Regions from separate parts of the Micromonospora salmantinae genome, predicted to be linked through region 4. Evidence: riboswitches for the same ligand, from Rfam matches in the RefSeq annotation. Region 4 holds a riboswitch; each other region holds the start of a gene.
What was found. A riboswitch is a leader RNA that binds a small molecule or an ion and turns the genes downstream of it on or off. The one in region 4 is predicted to bind cyclic di-AMP.

Region 1 (6,972 bases), on a different contig from region 4:
ACCTGGCGCAGCCCGGCGTCCACCACCGGGTGGTCCGGCGAGACCAGGCCGGCCAGCCCGGAGACCCGCAGGTAGCGGCGAGCCGCCTCGGTGCGGCTGGCGAACCAGCTCACCGGGCGGGCGGCGACTTCGGCGGCGCGGGTCAGCTCAGCGGGTGACCAGAGTGCCTTGATGCCCAGCCCGACGACCGCGTCCACCGGCGTTCCGGCGTCGCGGGCGGCAAGCGCGAGACCGACCACCCCGCCCAGCGAGTGCCCGAGCACCACCAACCGGTCGTCGGGGGCGAGCGCCTGCGCGACCTGCTGGGCGAAGCCCGGGAAGGAGTACGACGGCAGCGGCGACGCCCAGCCGTGGCCGGCGAGGTCCGGTGCCAGCCACCGCCCGGGCCAGTGCTGCTCGAGGTACGGGGCCCAGGGCAACCACACGTCCCCGGTCGCTCCCATGCCGTGCAGCAGCAGCAGGACCGGCCTGCGGCCGGCGTGACCACCCGTCTTCTCCACCACGGCCGCAGTCTCCCACGGTTCACGGTCGGGTACGAGAGCCGTCGATGACGGGACCACGCGGACAGACGCCGCGGGCGCCGGCCCCTTGTGGAGGACGGCGCCCGCGGCGGTCAGCGTGCCCGGGTCAGGCGGAGTAGCCCCGGCTGGTGATCCAGTTGGCCAGGTCGATCGTGGTGATCCAGTACGACGGGTCGGCCGGGTTCGCCGAGTCGGCGATGCGTACGGTGCGGCCGTTGTCCTTGTAGCCCACGACGGCGATGTAGTGCCCGCCGCCGTAGGAGTGCCAGCCGCCGTCGGTGTCGGTGGCGTCGCCGACGACGTTGGCCACCACGCCCCGGCCGTCGGTGATGGCCTTCACCACGTCGGCCTGGAGCCGGTCCATCTGGGCCGGGCTGGGCGCGCCGGGGAACATCCGGGTCCGGTACGGGGAGCCCTTCACCTCGGCGTTGAGCACCCGGGTGGTGTCCTCAGCCGAGTTGGTGCCCATCTCGGTGGTGCCCAGCTCGGCGCCGAGCTCCTCCTGGGTGCGGTCGATGCCGGCGGCGCTGAGCGCGTTCCGGGTGGCCGCCGGGCCGCAGTTGTAGTAGGTGTTCTGCGCCTCGTAGTCGTAGTCGAGCACCTTGGTCGCGGGCGGCTTCGGCCGCTCCGGCTTCCGGGTGAGGTCCGGGTTGCTGCTGGCCTTGGCGGCGGGCGACGCGGCGCTGGTGGCCGGGGCGGCAGTGGTCGGTGCGGCGCTGGCCGAGGGGGAAGCCTCCCGAGCCTCGCCGCGGGAGGCGGCGACGTCGCTGCGCATCTCGGCGACAGTGGTCGCGGTGCGCTGGCCGGCCGGGGCGTCGTCGGCAGTGGTGAGCAGGGCGCCGGTGGTGGTGGCGATCGCGAGGGCCGCGGCGGAGGCGGCGACGATCTGGTACGGGCGCTCGGTGGCGAGGCGGCGGAGCTGACGCTGCAGGGTGTGCTTCACGGGGTCCTCCACGGATCGGGGGGAGAGCGGCACACCGGGGCCGGACCGGTATCCGGGCAGGCGCCAGCGCGCGGACCGTGGTCCGCGGATGGTGAACCGCTCAGGGGAACGCTCGGCGTGGCCGGGCGGGGAAGGCGATGACCCGGGGGTCAGCTCACCGTCACTGGACGGATGAGCGGGTGCACCGCCGCGCCGTGGAGGCGAGGGAACAACCGAGGGGTGGAAAGGTGCTGCACGAGGATGGGACTCCTTCCGACACCGCCTACCGGGTTAGCTGACGGATTCGGGCGGGAAGACGCCCTACCGCGGGCCGTGGCTCGCGGATTCACCCCGGACTTACTGGTGGGTCCCCGGTTCGTTGATCACGATTAAGCGGGTCGGTGCGGCGTCGCGTCTTGCGATCGGTTACCGCACCGGACGGGACGACACTACTGGCGTCTCAACGCCCTGCCAAGCCAGGTTCACCTGCGTAAACCCCAATTGGCGCGACAATTTCTGCGCGTATTGCCGATGATGTGACTCGATGGGACAACCGGTTACGGCGACGCCTGCGGGCGACAACCGGACAGGCCGCAAAGAACGCGGCCACAATCGCGGGATCAATGCCGCCGATCGCGTCGGACGTCCGATTTCCCGATTGGGTGACCGGCCTCACATCACGGATTGGGCTCAACCCACCCGGGCCGGGCGCCACAGTGCCACGACGGCGGGACGCAACGCCCCGGCCACCGTGCGGCGCGCGGGTACCAGGGTCGGGCGGAGCCGGGCTGCCGCCGCGTACGCCTCCTCGGCGAGGGCACGAGCCGACTCGGCGGCCAACTCCGCGTCACGCCAGGCGGCCCGCTCACGGCCGGCGGCCACCTGGTAGTCGGCCAGCCGCGCATCCCGGACCACCCGGCTGATCAGCACCTCCTGCTCGACCGGGTGCCGCCGGGGATCCCAGCCGCGCCGATGCCCGAACACGTCGCCGAGCTGCGCCATGGTCAGCTCCCCCCGCCAGTACGCAGCCATCACCGCCCGGTGCAGATAGCGCTCCCGGGCGGCGTACTCGGCGGGGGTGTGCGGGGTCTGCGGGGTGGGCAGCGCACCGGCGCCAGCGAAGCGACGCGCTGCGGTGTCCGCCTCGTCGTACCCGATCCAGGCCCGCTCCAGCTGCTCCTGAGCAGTCAGCCAGGCGGCACGCCGCCGCTTGGCGGTGGTGGCCGCGCCGGCCGCGGCGACGGCCACCTCCTCGGCGTAGCGGCGCAGGTCCACGGCCTCGGCGGCGGCCACCTCCCGAGGAGTGGGCCCGGCCGGGAGCGGGTCGTCAGTGGGCCGGTCCCGTTCGGGGCGGGCGGCCAGCACGGAGAGCAGGCCCAGGGTCAGCAGGAACAGCGTCGACCAGATGGCGGCGGCCCGCGGCACCTCGGTCACGAACTGGTAGAAGACGACTGTCTCCATGGTCGGCACCTCGGGGAGGATGAGCAGTGCGATGGGGAGCCGCGCCGATCAGCGGGCCACTGTGGGCCACGGGTCGGCGGGTCAGGGAGCGGGTGGGTCGACAGGGCACGGTGGCGGGACGGTCGTCCCGGTGGCTCAGCGCCCGGGTGGGGCCCGGGAAGCCCGACCGCTCGTACCGTCGAGGAGGGGCAGCCGGCCGAATTCGGCCGCGCGGACCGGCAGCACGCCGGCCGCGATGGCGCCCTGATCATCGGGGAGCGCCACCGGCGTGTCGACCGACCATGTCGGGACCGACTCCTCGGCGGCCTCCGGCGGTATCGCCGCGGCCGGGCGGGCAGCACCGGGTGCCGCGGAGTGCCGGCAGGAGGCCGCCAGCGGGCCGGCGGCGACAGAGGCCGGCACCGCGCTCGACGTCGGCACCGGGCCGGGTGTTGCCGTGGTGGCCGTGGCCGGGCCTGCGCCGAGCGCCAGGGCCGCGACGACGGCGAGGCTGGTCAGCACCCGAGTCGCCCAGCGCGCCACCCACCACAGCGGACAGGTGAACGCGACCGGAAGCACGCCCCAACGCTACCGTCGCGCCGAGCCGGGCGCACCGACCACGGGCGTGTCGGATCGCGCCGCGCCGACCCGTTGACCAGGGTGGACGTTGTCAGCGCAGGTCGACGTACGGTGATCGCCCGCCGGCCTGACCGACCTCGTCGGCAGGTCCGTCGACCTTGCCGCGGGCGCTGCTCGCGGGGTCCCGTGCGTCGTCGTCGCCGGCCGCGCGTTGTCGGGGAACGGGCGCCGGACGGGCCGCACGGCGCGGCGCGAGCCGGCGCATCATCGGGGTTTCGACGAAGCGGTGCAACAGCCCGGCGAGGATCAGGTTCGCCGCCAGGAAGCCGAGCACCACGGCCGGGCCACGCCAGCCCGCGAAGCCGATCCCCCAGGTCCCGCTCCAGCGCAGCACGCTCGTCATCACCAGCACGTGCACCAGGTAGAAGGCGAACGAGACCTCACCGAGCCAGACCAGCGGCCGGGACCGCCACGGCGAGCGCCGACCCCGCACGTCCGCGTCCGCGGCCGCGGTGATCACCAACAGGTACGCGACCGCGAGCAGCGTGGTCCACAGCTCGGCGCGGATCCACTGCGCGGCCGCCACCCAGGTGACCAGGAAGATCCCGCTGGCCACTGTCAGACCGGGACCGCGCCACAGCCCCCGGCGCATCAACTCGGCAGCCACCGCGCCCAACCAGAACTCCAGCGACCGTACCGGCGGGAAGATCTGGGTGAACCACCAGCGGCTCACCTCCGGCACCAACTCCTGCGCCGGCCAGAGCGCGAGGATCAGCAGCGGCAGCGCGACGATCAGCGTCCAGAGCAGCTTCGGTCGGGCCCGGCGCAGCAGCGGCAGCGCCAGCGGCAGACAGAGGTAGAAGAAGAACTCGCAGGACAGCGACCAGCTGACGGTGTTGATGCTGTAGAACCAGCCCGGCCGGGGGTCCCACGCCTGCAACAGCAGCAGGTTCTCCAACGCCGCCGCCGGCAGGACCGGGTCGGCGAACCACCAGGCGACCACCAGCGTCGCCGCGAACAGCACCAGGTGGTTCGGGTAGATCTTGGCGATCCGTCGCCGCCAGAAGGTACGCCGGGAGTCGCCCTCGCGGGCCGACCAGACCAGCACGAAACCGCTGAGGATGAAGAAGAACTGCACCCCGGAGAGACCGAGGGTGAACAACGCGTCGATGACGGCCTTGTAGTCCGGCTCGGCGATGATCCGCATGGTGCCGGCGTGAAAGCCGAAGACCAGCAGAGCGGCGATCCACCGCAGCCCGGTCAGCGAGGGCAGCCGGGGCAGGGCCGGTGCCGGCCGGGCGGCCGACGTCGCGGCGACGCTCGTCATGCCGGGATCCCGGCGCTCGGCAGGGTCACCAGCACGGTCGTAGCCTCCTCGTCGCGGCGTCGGACGGCGCGACGGCGACGCCCACGACGACCCGGCAGGGCCGCACCGAGGCACCCTACCGGGTCACTCCCGGGTGAACCGGACGCATCCCACCCGCCCCGCGAGCCCACGTTCCCCGGGCCGGAAACCGACCACCGGCCCGGCGTTAACCTTCCGCTGGGCTGGAGTTCAGAGAGTCCACCATCGGCGGCAACGTCAGGTTCCGGGGCCGGCCACCCGGGTCGTCGAAGGTGGCGGACGTGGTCAATGAGCCGACGCCCGCACCGCTGCTGAGCATCGTCGTGCCCGTCTACGGCGTTGAGGCGTACCTGTACCAGTGCCTCGAGTCGATCCGGGCCGACATCCCGGTGGGCGAGTCGGACACTGTCGAGCTGATCGCCGTCGACGACGCCTCCCCGGACGGCTGCGGCGACATGCTCCGCTCGTACGCGGTCAGCCGCGACGGCGTGCGCGTCGTGCACCTGAGCAGCAACGTGGGTCTGGGGCTGGCCCGCAACGCCGGGCTCGACGTGGCCACCGGCCGGTACGTCTGGTTCGTCGACAGCGACGACTGGTTGCCACCGGGCACGATCGCGGCGGTGCTGGACCGGCTTCGCCAGCACCAGCCCGACGTGCTGATGCTCGACCACCTGCGGGTACACGAGGACGGTCGGCGGGAGATCGACGCGAGCAGCCCGCTGCTACGCGGGATCACCGGCGTGACCCGGTTGACCGACCAGCCGCAGCTGCTGCGGGTGCAGCACACCGCCTGGAACAAGGTGGTCCGCCGCGACTTCATGGACGAACTGGAGCTGCGGTTCTTCCCCGGCTGGTACGAGGACATCCCGTTCAGCCACCCCCTGTTGATCGGGGCCGAGAAGATCTCCGTGCTGGACCGGGTCTGCTACCTGTACCGCCAGGGCCGTCAGGGCGCGATCACCTCCACCCGCAGCGGCCGGCACTTCGACGCCTTCGCCCAGTACGAGCGGCTGATGGACTGGGTCGCCCGGAAGCACCCGGACGAGCGGTTGCAGGCCGAGCTGTTCGAGCTGATGATCAGCCACTACCTGGTGGTGGTGGGCAACGACGGCCGGCTGCACCCACACCTGCGGCGCGACTTCTTCCACCGGGCCGCCGCGCACTACGGTCGGTACCTGCCCACCGGCGGCTACCCGCTGCCCCCGGGCGTGGCCGGGCTCAAGCACCGCCTCGTCGGGCGGGGTGACTGGGTGGCGTACTCGGCGCTGCGCCAGGCCCACCGGGTCGCTGGTCGCCTGCGTCGGTCCGGCCCGGTGGGCGGCGCCGAGGGCGGTTCGGTCGCCGCCGACGAGGACCCGGGGCGAGGGGCGAGCGCCGGGCCCACCCGCGACGGTGGGCTCGCGCCGGAGCGGCGCGACACGCTGGCCGTCGGCCGGCTGCCGTGATCGACCCCACCGCGGAGCACGCCGGGAGCCGGGGCGGCTCCCGGTGCCCTGATTTCCCAGGTCGTCCGCCCGCCGGGTGGACGACGACAGCACCACCGCACCCCGGTGCGGGCGTACCTGAGCAGAGGCCGGAATGACAGCGACAATCAAGATCGGACCGCACGCGGTCGGTGCCGGGGAGCGACCGTTCGTGGTCGCCGAGATGTCCGGCAACCACAACGGCGATCTGAACCGGGCGCTGGCCATCGTCGACGCGGTGGCCGCGAGCGGGGCGCACGCGCTCAAGCTCCAGACGTACCGGCCGGACACCATCACCATCGACGTCGACACCCCGGCGTTCCGAATCTCCAGCGGGCACGAGCTGTGGGGCGGGGAGAACCTGTACCGCCTCTACGAACGGGCGCACACCCCGTACGAATGGCACGCCCCGATCTTCGAGCGGGCCCGCGAGCGTGGCCTGACCGTCTTCTCGTCGCCGTTCGACGCGACCGCCGTGGAGCTGTTGGAGTCGCTGGACGCGCCCGCGTACAAGATTGCCTCGTCGGAGCTGGTCGACCTGCCGCTGATCCGACTGGTGGCCAGCACCGGCAAGCCGATGGTGATCTCCACCGGGATGGCGACGGTCGCCGAGATCGACGCCGCCGTGCGCACCGCCCGGGCCGGCGGCGCGGCGAGCATCGTCCTGCTGGCCTGCACCGCGTCCTACCCGGCCCCGCCGGC
Region 2 (6,972 bases), on a different contig from region 4:
CCACACCCGACTGCGCGCCGAGCCGGACGGCCTGGTCCGCATCGACGTCGAGATCACCCTGACCGCGCCGACGCCGCTGTTCCGGTACGCGTTCCGCCAGGCCCAGGCCGCTCATCTCGCCCTCGCCACCCGGCTGGGCGCCGCCCTCGACCGCACCGGCACCCCCCCAAACCCGGCCTGACCAGCCCCCCGCCCCGCCCTGCCCCGCGCCGCCCCCCTGCGTCGATCTTGCAGTTTCGGTTGTCGATATCGGTGGGATGCCACATGTGTCGGGACAGTAAGTGCAAGATCGCGGGGCAGGGCGGGGCGCGACGTGCTTGGCGGGGGTTGCGTCTAGATCGTTGTTGCGGCGCGATCACGGGTTGTGCGGGCCGCTCGGGTGGCGGGACGCCGGCCCCACGGCTTGTAGGTGGACAGCACAGTCGCGATGACCATCAGGCTGGTCGACACCGCCGGCGCGATGACCAGGTCGGCGCGATCCCGGGCGGGCAGGGCGGCCCCGACCGCTCCGGCGTGACGCAGGTTCGGGGTGAGCAGGAACAGCACCAGCCCGACCATCACCGTGGTCAGCACGAGCTTGACCAGCACCCAGCGGTGGCGCAGCAGGCCCCACGGGGTGAGCAGTGAGCTGGCGACGCCGATCAGCCAGACCAGGACGCTCAGCGGCGCGAACAGCACAGTGCCGACCAGGGCCGTGACCGGATAGACCACCGCCGGGTCGGCGCCCCGCTGAACGGCGATGCCGAGGGTGAGCAGCACCAGGTCGGCGCCGAGCCAGCCGAGCGAGGTGACCAGGTGCAGGGTGAGCAGCGCCTTGCGGGTGCTGGGTCGGATCCGAGGCATACCGCGATGCTGCCCGCCGACCGCTGCCGGGTCGTCCGACGAGCGACGACATCAGGGGTACGCCCGGCGACGTAGCCCGGCCCCGGACGCACGTGATGCCTGTGAGCCACCGGGGTGACTCACAGGCATCACGACGCGTGGGTCAGTAGACCGACAGGTGTACGTGGTTGGTGTGGTCGGTCGACGGGGTGCCGTGCGCCCCGCTGTACGACTTCCACCCGCTGCTGGGCAGCCAGATCTGCCTGTACCAGATCACGTAGAGCACGGCGAGCCGGTCCGCGTTGCGGATGAAGTACGCGGCCAGGTTGTTGCCGTACGTCTTGTCGCCGCCGGTGGCGTCCCCGCCGAAGCCGCCCTTCTGCGCCGCGAAGTCGCAGGCCCGGCCCTTCGGGTGTTCACCGGAGCCGCTGGGGCGGTGGCACGAGACGTACCGGGTGAATCCTGCGGCCTTGGCCTGGTTGAGCGCGTGCAGGGTGCGTGGGGTGATGCAGCCGTTGGCCGGGGTGGGGTCGTTGACGCTGCACGACTCGGAGGGCCAGGAGCCGTCGGAGTTGCGCGGTGCGGCCTTTGCGTTGGCGCTGGAGGTGCCCCGGTTGGAGCCGCCGTCGGCGGTGGTCTGCGGTTTGGGTGTGGTGGCCACGGTCAGGGCCCGTTCGGCCTGCTCCTTGCGCTTGGCCATCACCGCGACCTGCTTGCGCTGTTCGTTGATCTCGCCGTCCAGGGCGATCCGGGTGCGGTTGGCCTTGTCCTTGCTGTTCAGCAGGTCGCGCAGCACCCGGTCTTCGTTGGCCGCCACCGCGTCCAGCGCGGCCGCCCGGTCCATGAAGCCTTCCGGAGTGTTGCTGTTGAGCAGCGCCGACATCGCACCGAGCCGGCCGGTGCGGTAGGCCACCTCGGCGATCTCGCCGACCTTGCCGTTGCGCTGGCCGATCTCGACCTCGATGGTCGTCAGCTGGGTGGCGAGCTGCTTCTGCCGTTGCACGGAGGTGTCCAGGGCGCGCTTCGCGTCCAGGTAGCCCTTGCTGGCCGCCTCGAGTTGGGCGCGCAACGCCGGGGTGCCGCCCTCCTCGTCGGAGTCGGGTGCGGCGGCCCGCAGGCCGGTCGGGGGGGAGGCCGAGGCGGTGCCGGCCGGAAGCGCGACGCCGAGGGCGAACATCGCGACGATCAGTGCCGCCAGTCGGGCGGCGGGTGGTCGTGCTGGTGCCACTGCGCATGTCCTTCCGTCAGCCGCCGACCGGGTTAGCTGACGGGTTCGGGACGGAAGATCCCTACCGCTGACGCGGATACACCCCAGGAACATGGTTCCCCGGTTCGCCCAGTTGGGCGATTAGGCGGCGACCGCCACCGGCGCCGGGAGGGCGCCGCCTGGTGGAGGCCGGGACCGAGCCTACCGGTGCGGATGGGGCCGCTGCAGCCAATGTGACGGACGGTGCGTGCGTCAGCACGGAAAATTACGGCTCCGTCACCATTCGATGGAGCCGCACGCTCCGGAAGCGGCGCCGGGCTCGATCTGCAACGTCGCGTGCTCGATGCGGAAGTCGTCGTGCAGGGCCGTACGCGCCGCGGTGAGCACCGCGCCGACCTCCGCGCCGGGTGCCATGGTCAGGTGAGCGGAGGCCACCTCCATGCCCGAGGTGAGCGTCCAGACGTGCAGGTCGTGCACCTCGACGACACCGGGGACGGCGGCGAGCCGGTCGTGCACGGCGGTCACCTGGAGGTGTTCCGGGGCGGCCTGCACCAGGATGCGGACGGCGGCGCGGGCCAGCCGCCAGGTGCGCGGAAGGATGAACACGCCGATGGCGACCGCGACCAGGGGGTCGGCCCACCACCAGTCGGTGACGGTGATGAGCAGCGCCGCGCCGATGACGCCGAGCGAGCCGAGCAGGTCACCGAGCACCTCCAGGTAGGCGCCCTGGAGGTTGATGCTCTCCCGGGCTCCGGCGCGCAGCAGCGCGAAGGCGGCGATGTTGGCGAGCAGGCCGAGCACGGCGACCGCGAGCATCGGGCCGGCGACGACCTGGTGCGGGTCGCCGAAGCGGCGGATCGCCTCGATCACCACGTAGATCGCGACGCCGGAGAGCAGGACGGCGTTGGCCAGCGCGGCGAGCACCTCGAGTCGGTAGAGCCCGAAGGTGCGCTGCGGGTCGCCGGTGGCCCGCCGGGTCGCCGTGATGGCGGCGAGCGCCATCCCGATGCCGAGCACGTCGGTGAACATGTGCCCGGCGTCGGAGAGCAGGGCGAGCGAGCCGGTGTGCAGGGCGGCCACCGCCTCGACCACCATCAGGGTGGTGAGCAACCCGAATGCCGCCCAGAGTCGACCTCGGTGCTGGTGTGCGGCATTGGCGACGGACCCATGGTGGTGGTCATGACCTGCGCCCACGAGAACCACCTTCCGCCGCTGGTCGGGACCCGGTCAAATGTATGCTCACATCGCTATGTGTGCAAGTGTACGGACAGCGCCTTGCGCCGGCGGCAGTCGGCACGCGTCAGCTGGTCGGGTCGATGGTGGTGAGCCGCTGGGTGGCCCGGGAGAGCGCCACGTACAGGGTGCGCACCCCGGCGCCCGGATCCGCCCGGATCTCGCTCGGCGCGACCAGCACCACCCCGTCGTACTCCATGCCCTTGGCCTCCAGGCTGGTCACCACCTGCAACCTCGGCGCGCCGAGCGCGCCCAGCCACCCGGCGACCTCGTCCCGGCGGGGGACCGGCGTGATCACCCCGACCGTCCCCTCCACCTCGGCCAGCAGGCCGGCGGCGGCCTCCACTGTCGCGGTCTCCAACCCCGTCGCGGGCACCACCAGCTCCACCGGCTCGACCCCGGTGGAGCGGACGGCGGTCGGCAGCGGCAGGTCCGGGTAGAGCCGACGGATCTCCGCCGCCGCCACCGCGAAGATCTCCGCCGAGTTGCGGTAGTTGGTGGTGAGCGTGAAGTCGTGTCGCTTGCGCCGGCCCAGCGCCTGGTCGCGGGCCCGGGTCAGCTCCTCCGGATCGCCGGTCCACGCGGTCTGCGCGGGGTCGCCCACCACGGTCCAGGAGGCCAGTCGGCCGCGTCGACCGATCATCCGCCACTGCATCGGCGAGACGTCCTGCGCCTCGTCCACCACCACGTGCGCGTACTCCCGGTAGTCCTCCGGACGCTCCCGGGCCGCCGCGCGGGCGGCCCGCTGCCGTTCACCGAGGGTGCTCAGCTCACGGACGCCGCCGGCGAGCTGGAACGGATCGCGTCGCGCGCGGGCCGGCTGCGCGGGCTTACCGAGCAGCGCGTCCAACTCGTCCAGCAGTGCCACGTCGGCGATCGTCAGCCCGGCCGGGTCCAGGTTCCGGTACGCGGCGTTGAGCAGCCGGATCTCCGCCGAGGAGAGGATCCCCCCGGCGTACCGGCGTAGCCGGTCCGGTTGCGCCAGCCAGCCGAGCACGTGTCGGGGGTGCAGCCGAGGCCACCACGCCTTGAGGAACTCCCGGAACTCCGAGCGCTCGGCGATCTCCGCCTCGAAGGCCGGTTGCTCCGGCAGCCGACCGCTGCTCAGCTCACGGGCCTGCGCCCAGAGCGCGGCGAACACCCCGTCGAAACCGGCCCGGCGCACCTCGTTGCGTCGTGCGCCGCGTTGCAGCGCGCGGTCCCGGATCCGGTCCAGCGCGGCCCGGTCCAGCCGCAGCAGCGTGCCCCGATAGAGCAGCCGCAGCTCACCCGGGCCGCCCGGCACCGCGTCGCGGGCCGCCCGCTCCAGCACCCGGCGCATCCGCAGCGAGCCCTTCACCGCCGCCACCTCGGGCGGGTCGGGGCGGGTGGCGGTCATCCCCGGGAAGAGGGTGCCCAGCGAGTGCAGCGTCGCGGTGTCCTCACCGAGCGACGGCAGCACGGAGCCGATGTACTCGACGAAGACCGACGACGGGCCGACCACCAGGATGCCGCCGCCGGCGTAGCGGCTGCGGTCGGAGTACAGCAGGAACGCCGCCCGGTGCAGGGCGACAGCGGTCTTGCCGGTGCCGGGGCCGCCCGCGACGATCGTCACCCCGGAACCGGGCGAGCGGATCGCCTCGTCCTGCTCCCGCTGGATGGTCGCCACGATGTCGCGCATGCCCCGGCCGGTGGCCTTGGACAGGGTGGCCAGCAACGCGCCGTCACCGACGACAGTCATCCCCTCCGGGGCGGCCGTCGGGTCCAGCAGGTCGTCCTCGATCCGGGTGACCCGCTCGGCACGGGACTGGATGGTGCGCCGCCGCACCACGTCCAGCGGCTGCGCCGGGGTGGCCTGGTAGAAGGCGGCCGCGGCCGGCGCGCGCCAGTCGACGACAAGCGTGACGGCGTTCTCGTCGCGGATCCCCAGTCGCCCGACGTGCAGCACCTGACGGTCGCGCAGGTCCAGCCGGCCGAAGACCAGCCCCTCGTGCTCGGCGTCCAGGGTGTGCCGCCGCTGCGCCGCGTGGAAGACCATCGCGTCGCGCTCGACCAGAGCGCCGTGCGTGCCCACCCGGGCCATCCGGTAGCCGTCACGCTCGGCGCGGACGGCCGACTGCCGCAGCTCGGCCAGTCTGGCGTACACCCGGTCGAGGTGTCGTTGCTCGACGGCGATCTCCTGCTCCAGGCCGGTCTGGTCGGTCAACGCACGCTCCTTCAGAGGTCGCCGGCAGGCGGCGGAAACCGCGCGGGCCAACCGAGAAGAGTACGGCCCTGGACCCGACCCGCCGCGCCCGAGGTGCGCGAACGTGCTCAGGCACCCGACCCGGCGGGGGCCGCGCCACGGTGGGACGGCGACGATTCGGCGAGCACCCGGCGTACGACGGCGGTGAGCGCGGCGTTGACCTCGTCCGGACGTTCCATCATCAGCATGTGCCCGGCGCCCGGGCAGACGGTCAGCTCGGTGGCCGGCAGAGCGGCCGCGATCGACTCGGCGCACGGCGGTGGGGTCAGTCGGTCCCGGTCGCCGACCAGGGCGGCGGCCGGCAGGTGGGCCAACGCGGCGAGGGTGTCCAGTCGGTGCTGGGTGCCGATGGAGGCGCGGAACCCACCGATCGAGCGCAGCGAGGCCCGAGCCACCGCCGACGTCACCAGGCGGATGTCGGCCGGCTCGCAGCGGTCACCGAAGAGCATCCACCGGATGCTCGGTTGCAGCGCGTTCAGCAGTGCCCGGGGCGCGCGCCACGAGCCACACCGGGCCAGCACGCCGGCGCCGGTCGTCTCGGCCAACCGGATCAACCGGGCGATCCGCGGCGAGAGCCCGTAGACGGTGTGCGTGTGCCCCTCGGCGGTGGTCGAGACGAAGACCAGGCCGGCGGTACGGGCGGCGAAGTGCGCGGGGTGGCGGTGGGCGTACTCCATGATCGTCATGCCGCCCATCGAGTGCCCGACCAGCACCACCGGGCCGGTCGGCGCGACAGCGTCGATCACCGCGGCCAGGTCGTCACCCAACTGGGCCACTGTGGCAGTGGGCAGCGCCATGCAACTGGACCGGCCGTGCCCCCGCGCGTCGTAGGCGACCACCCGCACCGCACCGCTGAACGGCGGCGCCGTGAGCGCGTCGACCTGTCGGTGCCAGGCGCGCCCGTCCAGCGTCCAGCCGTGCAGCAGGATGGCGGTGACCTGGGCATCCGTCGGACCCGTCGCCTCGACGTTGAGCCGTACGCCGTCCGGCAGACCGACCTCGAACCGCTCCGGCATCGCCACCTCCCCAGGGCCGCCCAGTACCACCAGCACCTCCGGTACCCGGCGGTAACACCGGCTACCCGCCATGACACCACGCCAATCACGCCGGGGCGAAGATTCCCGACCTCGCCCGTGCCGGACGGCGGCGGGCCAAGCTGAACGGCATGGGGTCGTCGGGAGCGCCCATGGGTGCGACGTCGGGGCAGGGGCGGCAGGCCGGCGGTACGCCCCGCGCCGCGCTGGCCGACCTGCTCGCCGGCAATCGGCGGTTCGTCAGCGGCCAGCCGGTGCACGGACACGACGTCACGGCCGCCGCCGCGGCCTCCGGCGACCAGCAGCCGTACGCAGTGGTGCTGGGCTGTATCGACTCCCGGGTGCCGCTGGAGGCGATCTTCGATCAGACCTTCGGCGCGATCTGCGTGATCCGTACCGGGGGGCACGTCCTCGATCGCGCGGTCTGCGGCTCGATCGAGTACGTGGTCGGC
Region 3 (6,972 bases), on a different contig from region 4:
GTCGGCGAACAGCGCGAGCAGGTCGCCGACCTGCCGGTCGGCCTCGGCGGGGTGCCGGAACCGGCCGGCCGGGTTGAGGGTGTATTCGTTACGTCGCCCGACCCGGGTGCGGTGCAGGTAACCGCCCGCCTCCAGGTCGGCGACGATCGCCTGCGCGGCCCGTTCGGTCACCCCGACCTCGGCCGCGACGTCGCGCAGCCGGGCCGTCGGATCGCGGGCGATGGCCAGCAGGACGTGTCCGTGATTGGTGAGGAACGTCCAGTTCCGCCCGCCGCCGGTGTCGTCCGTCACCGTGCTCGCCATCGTGTTACCGCCTTTCCGGATGTCCGTCTGCCCTCGCGAGAGTCTGGTCCGCCGTGCCCCGGGACGGTTGCCCAGGGGGTGGTCGGAGTCAACGTATGAAATCTAAATCACGCATACCTTGACGCATCTTACGGTGCGTGTGACGGTGGAGCGCGAGCCAGCGCCCGCCGCCCGGCCGGCGGAGAGCCGGTTTGACCAGGTCAGATGCGTCGAGACGAGGTGCGGGATGAGTCATACCGGGAGCTCCGGCGGTCAGCCGGGTCCGCAGCGGACCACCGACCGGGCCACCGCGCTCAGCGAGCCGACCCGGGCGTACGCCGAGCTGGTCGCCGGCAACCGGCGCTTCGTCGATGGCGCCCCACGCCACCCCAACCAGGATGCCGGGCACCGGGCCGCAGTGGCCGACGGGCAACACCCGTTCGCGGTGATCGTCGGCTGCTCCGACTCGCGGCTGGCCGCCGAGATCATCTTCGACCGGGGCCTGGGCGACCTGTTCGTGGTTCGCACCGCCGGGCACACCGCCGGCCCCGAGGTGCTCGGCAGCGTCGAGTACGCGGTGACAGTGCTCGGCACCCCGCTGGTGGTGGTGCTCGGCCACGACTCCTGCGGTGCGGTGCAGGCCGCCCGGGAGTCCGCCGCGACCGGTACCGCGCCGAGCGGCCATCTGCGCGCGGTGGTCGACGCCGTGCTGCCCAGCCTGCGCCGCGCCACGTCCGAGGGCGTGGACGACATCGACGGCATCGTCGACATCCACATCGCCCAGACCGTCGAGACGTTGCTCGGGCAGTCGCCCGTGCTGGCCGACGAGGTGGCGCGGGGGCGGTGCGCGGTGGTGGGGGTGTCCTACCGGCTGGCCGCCGGAGCGGTGCGCACGGTGGCCGCCGTGCCGGCCGGCTTCGCGACATTGGAGCCCTCGGCCTCGACCGAGTCGACCGAACCGGCCGCGCCTGCCACCGTCTGACGCGACGAGGGCCGCTCCGCGTCACGCGGAACGGCCCTCGTCGGGGATCGTGCGGGTCAGAGCAGCGACATGTGGACGTGGTCGGTGTGGTTCGACGGCCCGCTGTACGAGCTCCAGCCGGTGGCCGGGAACCAGATCTGCCGGTTCCAGATCACGTAGTAGATGCCGAGCCGGTCGGCGTTACGGATGAGGAACGCGGCGACGTTGTTGCCGTACGTCCGGGTGTCGTTGTTGTGCCACGGGGAGAACCCGCTCTTCTGTAGCGACCAGTCGCAGGCGCGGCCCTTCGGGTGCTCCCACGGCCCGCCGGGGCGGTAGCAGCCGACGAACCGGTTGAAGCCGGCCGCCTTGACCTCCTTGTACGCGTGCAGGGTGCGCGGCGTGACGCAGCCGGACGTGGTGGGGTCGTTCTCGCTGCACGACTGGGGCTTCCAGTCACCGTCGGCCGTGCGACCCGGGCCGATCTTCGCGACCTTGGAGGTGGCATCCACCAGGCCGCCGGTGAAACCCTTGCCGCCGACGAGGGAGAGCGCCTTGTCGGCCTCGCTCTTGCGCTTCGCCATCAGGGCGGTCTGCTTCTGCTGCTCCCGGACCTCGGTGTCGAGGGCGAGCTTGGCCTGCTCGGCGCGGGCCTTCACCTCGTTGACCTCGGAGAGCTTCTTCTCGTTGACCATGTTCATCTCGTCGAGCATCCCGGCGCGCTGGACGAACGAGTCGGGAGCGTCGCTCTCCAGCAGCATCGCGACAGCGCCGATCCGGCCGGTCCGGTACGCCTGGGCGGCGATCCGCCCGACCTGCGGGGCCAACGCGTCCAGGTCAGCCTTGGCCCGGTTGACCTCCGCCGCCAACTCGCTCTGCCGCTTCTTGGATTTGTCCAGCTTGGACTTTGCGGCGGAGTAGTCGCGGTTGGCCTGCTCGATGACGTCGTTGAGCAGCTTGGGCTCGCCGTCCTCCTCGTGCCCGGACGGTGTGGGGTTCGTCGGGGCGGCGTGCGCCGGGAGCGGCCCGGCGAGCACGGTAAGTGCGGCGATCACGGCCACCACGGGAGTCAACCAGCGGCGTAGGGGTGCCGTCACAATGTTCCCTTCCGTCGACCGCCGACCGGGTTAGCTGACGGGTTCGGGGCGGAAGTGGCCCCTACCGCTGACGCGGATTCACCCCAGGCACCTGGGTCCCCGGCTCGCCGGTTGGCGATTGGGCGGTGGCACCGCAGGCGCCGCTTCGCGCCTTCATCGGTAACCGGCAGCGAGGTTACCCGAGAGTCGACCGGCTGAGCTATGCCTGGATGCCGACCAAAAGCGTCATTTCGCCATAGCGTTGAGTGACCAGTGACGCGGTTCTCAGGGTGGATGCCCGATCTGGTCACGCTGAGGAGTGTCACCATGCCGTATCCGTGCTCCTGTTCGACTCCGGCCACCGGTCGGTGGCCTCTGATGGGGGTGCGGTCCGCGTCCGGTCCGGCTCGTCGGAGCCGGCCGTACGCGGTGAGCTGAGTGCGGCCAGTGCCTCGCTGCGGTCCGGCTGGGGCCGGGGCGCGGGAGCGTCGGTGGACGCCGTGCCATCGGTACGCCCGGCGGCGGTCACCACCGCGGCCAGCCCGGTGGTCAGCGGCACGGCGGCGATCAGGCCGAGGGTGGCGACCGCGCTGCGGACGATCTCCTGCGCGAGGAACTCGCTGGTGAGGATCTGCCCGATCGGCCGCGAGTCGGCGGTGAGCAGGAGCAGCAGGGGCAGTGACGCGCCCGCGTACGCCAGCACGATGGTGTTGACGGTGGAGGCGATGTGCGCGCGGCCGACCCGGGTGGCGGCACGGTACAGCTGCAACCGGGTCAGCCCGGGGTTGGCGTTCGCCAGTTCGGTGACGGTGGCCGCCTGGGTGACCGTCACGTCGTCGAGCACCCCGAGCGATCCGATGATGATGCCGGCGAGCAGCAGACCGTGCAGGTCCACGTCGCCCTGGAACATCGACAGGGTGGTGGCGTCCTCGCTGCCGAAGCCGGTGAGGTGGGTCGCGGCCGTGGCGATGGTGGCGAGCACGCCGGTCAGCACCAGGCTGCCCAGGGTGCCGAGCACCGCGACCGAGGTCTGTGCGGTGACCCCGTGGGTCAGATAGAGCACCACGAACATGATCAGGGCCGCGCCGACCACCGCCACCAGCAGCGGTGACCTGCCCGCGCTGATGCCCGGCAGCACGAAGGTGAGCAGGATGGCGAAGCTGGCGGCCAGCCCGGCGAGCGCTGCCAGACCCCGCCACCGACCGAACGCGACGATCGCGGCCGCGAAGACCACCGCCAGCCACACCATCGGGGTGCCGCGTTGGTGCTCGGCGATGTTCCAGTTGCTGACGGTGGGCTCGATCGGATCGGCCAGTTCGACCAGGACGACCTCGTCGCCGACCTCGACCCGGGGTGCGCCGGGCCCGTCGGGCACCGGTGTGCGCACCTGCTGGCCGGCGGTCGGCCCGTCGTCCACCCGGACGTCGACAGTGCCGCACCGCCCGTCGCCGACCCTCGGTGTGCCCTCCGGAACCGACGGCACCGGCGGGCACGGCTCGCTCACCACCCGGGTGACAGTGCCGGGGTAGCGCGGCACGTCCGCACCACCGTCGGTCTGCGGTGACCCGCCGCGCGGCCAGAGCAGCACTGCGGCCAGCACGGTGGCGACGAAGAGGGGTACCACCGTCACGACGAGGATCCGTCGCACCCGTGGTGGGGCGGACGGAGCGGGGTGAGTGTGGTCGGCGGCCAAGGTGAGACTCCCAACGATCCGGTGCGGGATACGGGTCAGCGGGCCGGGCGGTTCACCGTTGCGGTGGAAACGCGGCGGACGGCGGGGCGGATCGCTGCCTGACGACCGCTTGATCACGGACGGTCAGTGCTCGGCCCGGTCGGCCGGGGGCGCCGCCACGACGTGGCGGCGCCGGTGCCCGACTGTGCAGCGGCATTCGGAGGGCCATCGTGGGAGATGCTAGCCAGCCCTCCCGGGGGTTGCAGGTCGTGGCGGAGTGTCGGGCGGCCGAACCGCTCGCGCGGCGGTCTCCGAGGCGGCATGTTGGAGCCGCCCGGCCGGTGGCCGAGGCGGTCGCCGCCGACCTCGGCTTCCGACCTGGGGTCGACGAGGTCTTCGCCGAGGTGCTGCCGGCGGCGAAGGACGATCGGGTGGCCGAGCTCCAGCGGCGGGGGTTGGTCGTGGCGATGGTCGGTGACGGGGTGAACGACGCGCCGGCGCTGGCCCGGGCGGACGTGGGTATCGCGATCGGCGCGGGCACCGATGTGGCCATCGAGTCCGCCGGGGTGGTGCTGGCGTCCTCGGACCCGCGCGGGGTGGGTGCCGTGGTCCGGCTGTCCCGGGCGTCGTACCGGAAGATGCGACAGAACCTGGCCTGGGCGGCCGGCTACAACGTGGTGGCGCTGCCGCTGGCCGCCGGGGTGCTGGCCTGGGCCGGCGTGGCGTTGAGCCCGGCGCTGGCCGCGGTGCTGATGTCGGCGTCCACCATCGTGGTGGCGCTCAACGCGCAGTTGCTGCGCAGGGTCCGTCTCGACCCCGCGCCGGACTGAGCCCGGTCAGCCGCGCTTCATGAGCCGGCCGACCGCCGCCATCATCTCGGTGGCCATCTCGTCGGCCCGACCCTCGGCGGCGCCCTCGTGCATGCAGTGCCGGGCGTGCCCGTCGAGCAGCCCGAGGGCCACCTTGTCGAGGGCGGCCTGGATGGCGGAGATCTGGGTGAGCACGTCGATGCAGTAGCGGTCGTCGTCGACCATCTTCTCGATGCCCCGGACCTGCCCCTCGACGCGGCGGAGCCGCGCGAGCAGCTGGTCCTTGCTGGCGGTGTATCCGCGGATCGGGGTGGGTGCGGTCATGTCGACAAGGATAGCGTACCCCCAGGGGGTATGGTACGGTCGGTTCTGTTGAGATACCCCCACGGGGTACCGGTACCGCGAAGGAGACGATCCAATGGTCAACACGACGTACCAGGTGCAGGGCATGACCTGCGGGCACTGCGTCAGCGCGGTGAGCGCCGAGGTCGGCGCCATCGCCGGCGTGCGTGACGTCCAGGTCGACCTCGCGGCCGGCCGGGTCATCGTCAGCAGCGATCAGCCACTGGACACCGCTGTCGTCCGAGCCGCAGTCGACGAGGCCGGCTACGACCTCGTCGACGCGTGATCGGCGGGCCGACGTGCGCACCGTGACGAGACTGGCCGGGTTCGCCGTCGGCCTGGCGGCGATCTTCGGCGCCACCTACGGGATCGGCCGGGTCGTCGACACCGCCCCGGTCGCCGAGAGCCGGCACGACGATGCCGCCACCACCCCGACGGCGGACGAACGGGGCGGGACGGCCGACCGGCTCCCCGGCGGGCTGCTCGTCTCCGACCGGGGCTACACCCTCGAACCGGTCGACGCCCCGGCCGACGAGTTCGCCTTCCGGATCGCCGGCCCGGACGGCCGCCCGGTCACCCGGTACGACGTGGCGCACGACAAGCAGATGCATCTGATCGTCGCCCGTCGGGACCTCTCCGGCTTCCGTCACGTCCACCCCGAGCTGGCCCCGGACGGCACCTGGCGGGTCGACACCCCGCTGGCCGGCCCCGGGCAGTGGCGGGCGTTCGCCGACTTCACCCCGACCGGGGGCGAACCGCTGACCCTCGGCGTGGACGTGACAGTCCCCGGCGAGTTGACCGAACGGCCGTTGCCCGCTCCGGCGACCAGCACCACCGTCGACGGCTACACGGTCACCCTGACCGGAGCGCCGCAGCCCGGCCGCACGTCGTCGCTGACAGTGACCGTCAGCCGGGACGGTCAGCCGGTCACCGACCTGGAGCCCTACCTGGGCGCGTACGGGCACCTGGTGGCTCTACGTCGGGGTGATCTGGCGTACCTGCACGTGCACCCGGACGGAAAGCCCGGCGATGGGCGCACCCGGCCCGGTCCTGCCGTCACCTTCCTCGCCGAGGTGCCCTCGGCCGGCAGCTACCGGCTCTACCTCGACTTCCAACACGGCGGGCGGGTGCACACCGCCGAGTTCACGGTGGTCGCCGGCGCTGCCCCGACCAAAGGGGCCCCCACCCCGAGCGGGCCCGCACCGACCGGCGGGGCCGACCACGGCACCCCCGGGCACGGACACAACTGACGGGACCAGAAGATGACCACCACCAGCAGACCGCTGCCCGAGGCGCCGAACCGGATCGAACTGGCGATCGGCGGGATGACCTGCGCCGCGTGCGCCGCCCGGATCGAGAAGAAACTCAACCGGATGGACGGGGTGAGCGCCACTGTCAACTACGCCACCGAGAAGGCGACCGTCCGGTACGCCGACGGCGTCACGCCGGACGACCTGATCGGGACCGTGCAGAAGACCGGTTACACGGCGGCGCTGCCGGCCCCGCCCAGCGCCGAACCCCCGGTGGACCCGTTGCGGGGGCCGCGTACCCGGCTCTGGGTGTCGGTGGCCCTGAGCGTGCCGGTGGTCCTGCTGGCCATGGTCCCGGCCTGGCAGTTCGACTACTGGCAGTGGTTGTCGCTGACCCTGGCCGCCCCGGTGGTGGTCTGGGGTGGGCTGCCGTTCCACCGGGCCGCCTGGACCAACCTGCGGCACGGCGCGGCCACCATGGACACCCTGGTGTCGCTCGGCACCCTGGCCGCGTTCGGCTGGTCGCTCTGGGCGCTCTTCCTCGGTGACGCGGGGATGCCCGGCATGACGCACCCGTTCA
Region 4 (6,972 bases):
GGGTTGTGGAACCAGGCCCGCTGCCCGAGGTACCAGATCGCCGTCCAGTCGCCCTGCCGTCCGGCCAGCGCGTACGTCTGCCCGGCGGACGCCCGGGCTCCGTGGTCCGACACCGCCATCGTGTTCGGGCTGCCGTCCGGGCGGAGCGCGACGTCGTTGACCAGCGGCGCGTCCGCGGACGGTGCGCTGCGCAGCACCACCGCCGAGGAGCCGCGTGGCGCGCAGGGCACGCCCGGGGTGACGCAGCCGGTGAACGCCGGCTGGTTGGTGGTGTGGTCCGGGTCGATCCGGACCATTCCGGTGGCCGGGGTGCCGGTGTCCAGTCGAGGTGCGTGCAGCAGGTCGAAGTAGTGCGTCCAGTCCCAGTACGGGCCCGGATCCCAGTGCATTCCCCGCACGGTCGAGGGGATGGTGCCGGGCACGTTGTCGTGGCCGATGATGTGCTGGCGGTCCAGTGGGATGCCCAGTCGCATCGCCAGGTGCCGGACCAGCTTCGCCGAGGTCCGGTACATCGCCTCGGTGTACCAGGTGCCCTGCGCCGCGAAGCCCTCGTGTTCCAACCCGATCGACTTCGCGTTGACGTACCAGTTGCCGGCGTGCCAGCCGACGTCCTTGGTCTTCACGTGCTGGGCGATGTGCCCGTCGACGGAGCGCAGCGAGTAGTGCCAGCTCACGTAGGTCGGATCCTGGACCAGTTGCAGGGTCGTGGCCCAACTCGCCTCGGTGTCGTGGATGACGATGTACTCGATCTTCTGCCGCGCGGGCCGGTCGGAGAGGTCGTGGTTGCCGTAGTCCCCGTCGCCGAACGCCTCGTAGGGCGCCGGGATCCACTCGCAGGAGATGGTGCGGGGGCACTCCACCCCGTCCGGGCGGGCCAGCCGGCGCAGGCCCAGCCGGTCCAGCCAGGAACGCTCGGGCCGCACCGCGCGGGCCGGCAGGGTGATCCGCTGGCCGTCGTCGGTCACCCGGGCTTCGCCCGCGCCGATGGTGGTGAAGACCTCGTCGGCGAAGGCCGCCGCGGCGTCGGCGCTGTCCGCGCCCGAGTAGCGTGCCACCGCGCCGTACCAGGCCGCCGGGTCGGTGTCCGCGCCGACCGGCGCGCCCAGATCCCTCTGGTACGCGCTCAGCAGCGCGGCCCCACCCCGGATGTTGAGGCCCGCGTCGGTGCGCAGTGCCTCGGGGGTGGCGCCGGTCAGCGTGGCGGCGGCGTCGACGGTCTGCAACGCGGCGGTGGATGGCGCGGGTGCCTCGACCGGCCGGGGCGCGGGTACGCGGGCGGTGCGGGAGTCGTCGCCGCGTGGGTCCTCGGCGCCGGCGTCGTGGTGGCCGCGTCCGGGTAGGGCGGCCACGTGCCGCGCGTCGGTCAGGTGCATCGGACCGTAGCCGCCACTGGTGCTCGGTGTACCGGCGTTGGTGTCCCAACGGGACTCCAGGTAGGAGACGCCGAGCAGCACGACGGCCGGCACGCCGTACTCGGTGGCCGCTGCGGCGTACTGCTGCTGGCGGTCGGTGATGGGCGCTGCGGCGGCCGGGCCGACGGAGAGTGGCACAGTGGTCGCGGCGGCGACCACTGTGGCGGCGAGCAGCCCGCGCCAGCCGGTCGACAGGGTTGGATGGTGCATCGAACCCCCTAGATTCTCGCGGAGTGAGGTCAGGTCACCATCGCGCCGTCCGGGAGGTCGCGTCAATACCTTTCTATCTATCGAAGTAGATGGAAAGAATTCTTCACACACGGTCGGTTGCCTCGTTCAATCCGTACGGAGTGTCACTGCCGCACGGGTTGCGGATCGGTAACAGACGTCTCTACTCTGGTCATTTGTTGGCCCGACAGCAGCTCCGCCCAGCCCGGGCGGTAACGGACCGACACCGCCGAGTCGTTTCCGAGCGAACCGGGGACCCAGGTCCCTCGGGGTGAATCCGCAGCCACTGCGGTAGGGCGCCGACTTCCCGCCCGAACCCGTCAGCTAACCCGGTAGGCGGTCAGGAAGAAGGAGTACGGAACCCCGGTGGCACTCCATGCCCCGCGGCCGTCGTCCGAGCGGTCGGCATCAGCCGGCCCGGCGTCGATCGTGCCGCGCCCACGCTGGTCCCGCTTCACCACCGCACTCGCCGCGCTGGCCGGCATCGCCGTCGTTCTGACCGGCAGTGCCACGGCGGCCCACGCCGACCCGTCCGTCGCCGAGATCGAGCGCCAGATCGACGCCGACTGGAACAAGCTCGAACCGGTCATCGAACGGCACAACGCCACCCGCACCGACCTCGCCGCGAAGCGCAAGCAGGCCGATGCGCTGGCCGCCCGGATCACCCCGCTGGAGCGTCAGGTCGACGCCGCGATGGACAAGGTCAGCGCCCTGGCCGTACGCGCCTACATGGGTGAGAACGTCTCGACAGTCAACGCGATGCTGGGGAGCCGGTCGCCCAGCGAGGTGGTCGGTCAGCTCGAAATGCTCGACCGCTTCGCGCACAACCAGCAGAAGGACGTACGCCAGGTGGCCGACCTGCGCGACCAGCTGGCCGCGCAGAAGGCGCCACTGGACGAGATGGTGGCCCAGCTGACCCGCACGGAAGCTCAGCTGGCGGCGAAGAAGAAGCAGATCAACGACGAGATCGACCGCCTGCAGAAGCTGCGCCTCAAGGTGTACGGCAGTGGCGGCGGCGGTCCGCTGCGCCCGGCACCCTGCCCGGGCAGCTACCCCGGCGGCGCCGCGGGCACCGCTGTCAAGTTCGCCTGCGCGCAGATCGGCAAGCCCTACGTCTGGGGTGCCGAAGGCCCGAACTCGTACGACTGCTCCGGGCTGATGCTGGCCGCCTGGGCGAAGGCCGGCGTGTCGCTGCCGCACAACGCCGCCGCGCAGAGCCGGGTAACCAAGAACGTCAGCAAGGGCGACCTGCGCCCCGGCGACCTGGTCTTCTACTACAGCGACATCCACCACGTCGGCATGTACGTCGGCGGCGGCTGGGTGGTGCACGCCTCGCAGGCCGGTCAACCGGTCAAGATGAAGAAGGTCGACGACGGCCCGATCCACAGCTACGGCCGTCCAGGCTGACCCCGAGTGATCGAAGGGCCCGTCGCGATCCGTCGCGGCGGGCCCTCGTCGTCTCGGGGCCAGCTGCTGAACCTCAGCGGGTGGGCCAGGTCCGCCAGTGCTGCCAGGCGCGGCTGGGTGTCGGCCCCCGCTGGCCCTGGTAGCGCGAGCCGTAGACCACCGAGCCGTACGGGTGCTCGGCCGGCGAGGAGAGCCGGAAGATGCAGAGCTGCCCGATCTTCATGCCCGGCCAGAGGGTGATCGGCAGGTTCGCCACGTTCGAGAGTTCCAGCGTCACGTGACCGGAGAAGCCCGGGTCGATGAAGCCGGCAGTGGAGTGCGTGAGCAGCCCGAGCCGGCCCAGGGAGCTCTTGCCCTCCAGTCGGCCGGCGAGCTGGTCACCCAGCGAGATGACCTCCAGCGTCGAGGCGAGCACGAACTCCCCCGGGTGCAGCACGAACGGCTCACCGTCGGGGACCTCGACCGCCGAGGTCAGGTCGTCCTGCTGCATCGCGGGATCGATGTGGGTGTAGAGGTGGTTGTTGAAGACCCGGAACAGCCGGTCGAGTCGGACGTCGATGCTGGACGGTTGGACCAGGGTGGGCTCGAACGGCTCCAAGCCCAGCGTGCCGGCCTTGATCTCGGAGACCAGGTCGCGGTCGGAGAGCAGCATCGGACCACCATAGCCGCGCTGCCAAAAGTGGCCGGATTCGGTGCCGGTGACCAGCGCGTCGAGGTCGCTGCTCGTACATTTGTTCGATAGAATGCCCACATGGCTTCCTGGTCCGAATTCGCCGCCGACGAGCCCCGACTCGCCGACGGGATCCGCGTTCTCCTCCAGCAGTACGGGCCGGGCTTCGGCTATCTGGCCACGGTCCGCGCCGACGGCGGGCCCCGCGTCCATCCGGTCTCCCCGGTCATCACCGCCGAGGGGCTGTTCTGCTTCATCATCGACTCGCCGAAGCGCCGCGACCTCGAACGTGACGGCCGTTACGCGCTGCACTCGTTCCCGGCGGAGGAGAGTGACGACGAGGCGTACGTGGCAGGGCGCGCCCGTCCGGTGACCGATCCGATCCGGGTGGCGCAGTTGGCGCAGAGCGCCCGGGCCGAGCCGCAGGTCGACTGGCGGCTCTTCGAGTTCACCGTCGACGTGGCCATGCTCACCCGCCGCGAGCAGCACATCGCCGGCATTCCGGGCCTCGCGCCGAGTCGGCCGGCCGTTCGGGTCTGGCTCGACCCAAACGCCCCGTCGGCGGTGGCCGCGCCCCTCGCCGTCCCGCAGGCGCGCCCGACCCGCCTCAGCCGTGACGTTCAGTGCACGGCCGCCTGACCACAGCTCAAAGATCATCGGTGCCGGCTCCGTACCAACGGAGCCGGCACCGCCGTACGCACCGGCCCGCCGCCGCCGAGATCAACCCGGGGTCGACCCGGGCGGAGCGGGGTGTGGACAGCTACGGCCTCCGGGGGTACCTGGGTGCACGGGCTCGACGACTCGGGTACAGTGGTGCCGCTTGCGGGTGTAGTTCAATGGCAGAACATCAGCTTCCCAAGCTGACAGTGCGGGTTCGATTCCCGTCACCCGCTCCACTGCGAAGGCCCTGGTCAGGACGTGAGTCCCGGCCGGGGCCTTCGACGTTCACGGTGAGGTTGGCTGAGACGTCCGCGTACCAGCGGGGCGGCACGCGGAAGGTGCGGGCTCGCGGCTCAGGTCGACAGCGAGCAGCGGGCGTTCGACGTCGGTCATCGTGGCCGCGTCGGCCACGAACAGGTAGGTGAGCCAGTCTTCATCACTGATGGGGGCGTTCGCGTCGATCAACTGCTTGACGGTCGCCTCGCTGTAGGCGAGGTCGTCGGGTTGCGGCAAAGGGGACACGACGAAGATCCTCCACGCCGCCAGGCCCTATCGGTAGTCGGCGAAGATTCGACGTTCCACGCCGTCGACGGTGACCGGGCCGCCGTGGGGAAGGATCCACTGTGGTCTGGTGTGACCGAATGGGACCCCGACGCAGACGACCGCCTCGGGGTTGTACCGGGCCACCATGTCGACGACAGTGTCGCGCTGTTGCTCGCGGAGCCGTACCCGATCCGCGGCCGGGGGTCGGCGGGTGTGGTCGGAGACCGGCGGACGGGCGACCAGGACCGCGTCGACGGCGCTGAGAAGACCGCGTTCACCCAGTGATCGGACGATCCAGCCGACCTCGCGGGCGGGGAGAAGCTCCTCCGACGTCTCGATGATCAGCACCCCGCCGTGCAGGACCTCCGGGGGAAACGGGAAGCGTCCCGCCGTCAGGATCCACTGGATGACTTCCAGGCAGCCACCCCAGGTGGGGCCGGTGACTGCGCGCGGCGGCCCGTACCAGCTCCACGGCTCCGTCGGTTCGCGCTCGCCGAACGACGTCAACGCCTGCGGATCTGCCCAGTCGATGCCGATGTCCTCGGACTCACCCGGGTCGGTGATCTCCAGCCGTTCCCCGGTGAGTAACGCCGCTCGCAGCGACCGGACGTGGATGTCGTCGACGGCAGGCCCGGGGCCGAGGTGCACCTGGGAGGACCCGCCGTAGAAGCTGGCGATGCCGAGGCCCCAGAGCCAGTGGTGCAGGTTGGTGTTGTCGCTGGTGCCGAGGAACGGCTTCGGGTCGGCGCGGGCCAGGTCGGCGTCCAGGTGGGGGATGACGGTGATCTGGTCGTCGCCGCCGACGACGGCGAGAATGCCGCGTACCTGGGGGTCCGCGAAGGCGGCGTTGATGTCCGCCGCCCGCGCTGCCGCGCTCGCGCCCACCTGGCGGGTGGTGGGGTATTCGACCGGAACGAGGCCGGTCAGGTCGGCGAGCCGTCGCATGGCCTGCTCGTGGATCCCGGGATAGGCACCGGCCGCGGCGAAGGACGGTGAGAGCACCGCGAGGTGGTCCCCCGGGCGTGCCTTTCGAGGACGAACAAGCTTACGCTTCATGTCGAGATCCAACAGGTGCGCCAGCCGGTGCGCATCTCATTTCGAGACGCGTTCCAGGAGAACCACGGGGATCTCCCGGCGTGCCAGTGGGCCGGGAAGGCGTGGTCGACCGCCGTCGGCGGAGCGGGCATCGGCGACACGGATGCCTTTCGTGTTCATGGCAGGATCTGCCAGGTGCAGGTCGGGATGCTTGGTCCATTCGAGGTTCGCACGGACGTCGGCACCGTCATCGACGTGCCGGGCGCGCGGCTGCGCGGGCTGCTGACCGCCCTCGCGCTCAGCCCGGGTCACGTGGTCCCGAAGGGGACCCTCGTCGACTGGATCTGGGGCGAACATCCGCCCAATGACGCGGTGAACGCCCTGCACCGCCTGGTTTCCCGGCTTCGGAAGGCGCTGCCGGAGGGGTCGATCGAGGGACAGACGGACGGCTACCGGTTGATGGTCGAACCTGACGTCGTCGATGCCGTACGGTTCGAACGCCTCGTCGGCCTGGCTCGCGATGATGAGGGCCCGCAGCGGGTACGACGGTTGCGCGAGGCCCTCGACCTGTGGCGCGGTGCGGCGATGCAGGACGTCGGTCTGGTCGACAGTACGGCGCTCGACGCGGCGGTCACCCGACTCGACAGGCTGCGTCTGACGGCCCTGGAGGATCGCTTCGACGTTGAGATCAGTCTCGGCCACGGTCCGGAGCTGGTCGCGGAACTGACCGACCTGGTGGCCGCGCACCCGGTGCGGGAACGGCTGGTTCTCGGGTTGATGCAAGCCCTCGCCGCGAGCGGCCGCGACAACGAGGCGCTGCTCGTGTACCAGCGCACGAGTGAGGCCCTGGCCGACGCGCTGGGCGTCGACCCCTCGCCGGAACTCTCGGCGTTGCACGTCGCGCTCCTGCGGGGCGAGGTGCGACGGCGCGCGGAGGGCCGGAAGACGAACCTTCGTGCCGAGTTGAGCAGCTTCATCGGCAAGGACGAGGCCGTTGCCGCGGTCGGCGCGCTCGTC

Region 1: it holds a riboswitch for cyclic di-AMP, as region 4 does, so the genes downstream of both, PSH03_RS01835 (C39 family peptidase) here and PSH03_RS22085 (C40 family peptidase) in region 4, are expected to answer to the same signal.
Region 2: it holds a riboswitch for cyclic di-AMP, as region 4 does, so the genes downstream of both, PSH03_RS24425 (coiled-coil domain-containing protein) here and PSH03_RS22085 (C40 family peptidase) in region 4, are expected to answer to the same signal.
Region 3: it holds a riboswitch for cyclic di-AMP, as region 4 does, so the genes downstream of both, PSH03_RS26375 (coiled-coil domain-containing protein) here and PSH03_RS22085 (C40 family peptidase) in region 4, are expected to answer to the same signal.

Annotation. Positions count from the first base shown of each region.
Region 1 covers NZ_JAKKFG010000002.1:118,670-125,641, reverse strand. The annotation lists gene PSH03_RS01840 (alpha/beta hydrolase) at 1-503, opposite strand, end outside; gene PSH03_RS01835 (C39 family peptidase) at 628-1,476, opposite strand; cyclic di-AMP (ydaO/yuaA leader) riboswitch at 1,709-1,849, opposite strand; gene PSH03_RS01830 (hypothetical protein) at 2,134-2,904, opposite strand; gene PSH03_RS01825 (hypothetical protein) at 3,040-3,462, opposite strand; gene PSH03_RS01820 (acyltransferase family protein) at 3,554-4,789, opposite strand; gene PSH03_RS01815 (glycosyltransferase family 2 protein) at 5,089-6,252, shown strand; gene pseI (pseudaminic acid synthase) at 6,386-6,972, shown strand, end outside.
Region 2 covers NZ_JAKKFG010000042.1:122,601-129,572, forward strand. The annotation lists gene PSH03_RS24415 (SRPBCC family protein) at 1-181, shown strand, start outside; gene PSH03_RS24420 (hypothetical protein) at 334-843, opposite strand; gene PSH03_RS24425 (coiled-coil domain-containing protein) at 986-2,050, opposite strand; cyclic di-AMP (ydaO/yuaA leader) riboswitch at 2,056-2,187, opposite strand; gene PSH03_RS24430 (cation diffusion facilitator family transporter) at 2,306-3,223, opposite strand; gene PSH03_RS24435 (HelD family protein) at 3,330-5,447, opposite strand; gene PSH03_RS24440 (alpha/beta fold hydrolase) at 5,555-6,502, opposite strand; gene PSH03_RS24445 (carbonic anhydrase) at 6,673-6,972, shown strand, end outside.
Region 3 covers NZ_JAKKFG010000043.1:56,231-63,202, forward strand. The annotation lists gene PSH03_RS26365 (helix-turn-helix transcriptional regulator) at 1-303, opposite strand, end outside; gene PSH03_RS26370 (carbonic anhydrase) at 530-1,264, shown strand; gene PSH03_RS26375 (coiled-coil domain-containing protein) at 1,321-2,340, opposite strand; cyclic di-AMP (ydaO/yuaA leader) riboswitch at 2,345-2,475, opposite strand; gene PSH03_RS26380 (YibE/F family protein) at 2,642-4,012, opposite strand; partial or broken gene PSH03_RS26385 (HAD-IC family P-type ATPase) at 4,255-4,821, shown strand; gene PSH03_RS26390 (metal-sensitive transcriptional regulator) at 4,828-5,124, opposite strand; gene PSH03_RS26395 (heavy-metal-associated domain-containing protein) at 5,219-5,428, shown strand; gene PSH03_RS26400 (DUF8832 domain-containing protein) at 5,442-6,392, shown strand; gene PSH03_RS26405 (heavy metal translocating P-type ATPase) at 6,405-6,972, shown strand, end outside.
Region 4 covers NZ_JAKKFG010000031.1:21,985-28,956, reverse strand. The annotation lists gene PSH03_RS22090 (N-acetylmuramoyl-L-alanine amidase) at 1-1,622, opposite strand, end outside; cyclic di-AMP (ydaO/yuaA leader) riboswitch at 1,858-1,993, shown strand; gene PSH03_RS22085 (C40 family peptidase) at 2,070-3,047, shown strand; gene dcd (dCTP deaminase) at 3,121-3,699, opposite strand; gene PSH03_RS22075 (pyridoxamine 5'-phosphate oxidase family protein) at 3,799-4,356, shown strand; tRNA gene PSH03_RS22070 (tRNA-Gly) at 4,540-4,613, shown strand; gene PSH03_RS22065 (DUF6924 domain-containing protein) at 4,663-4,899, opposite strand; gene PSH03_RS22060 (LD-carboxypeptidase) at 4,927-5,865, opposite strand; gene PSH03_RS22055 (ATP-binding protein) at 6,151-6,972, shown strand, end outside.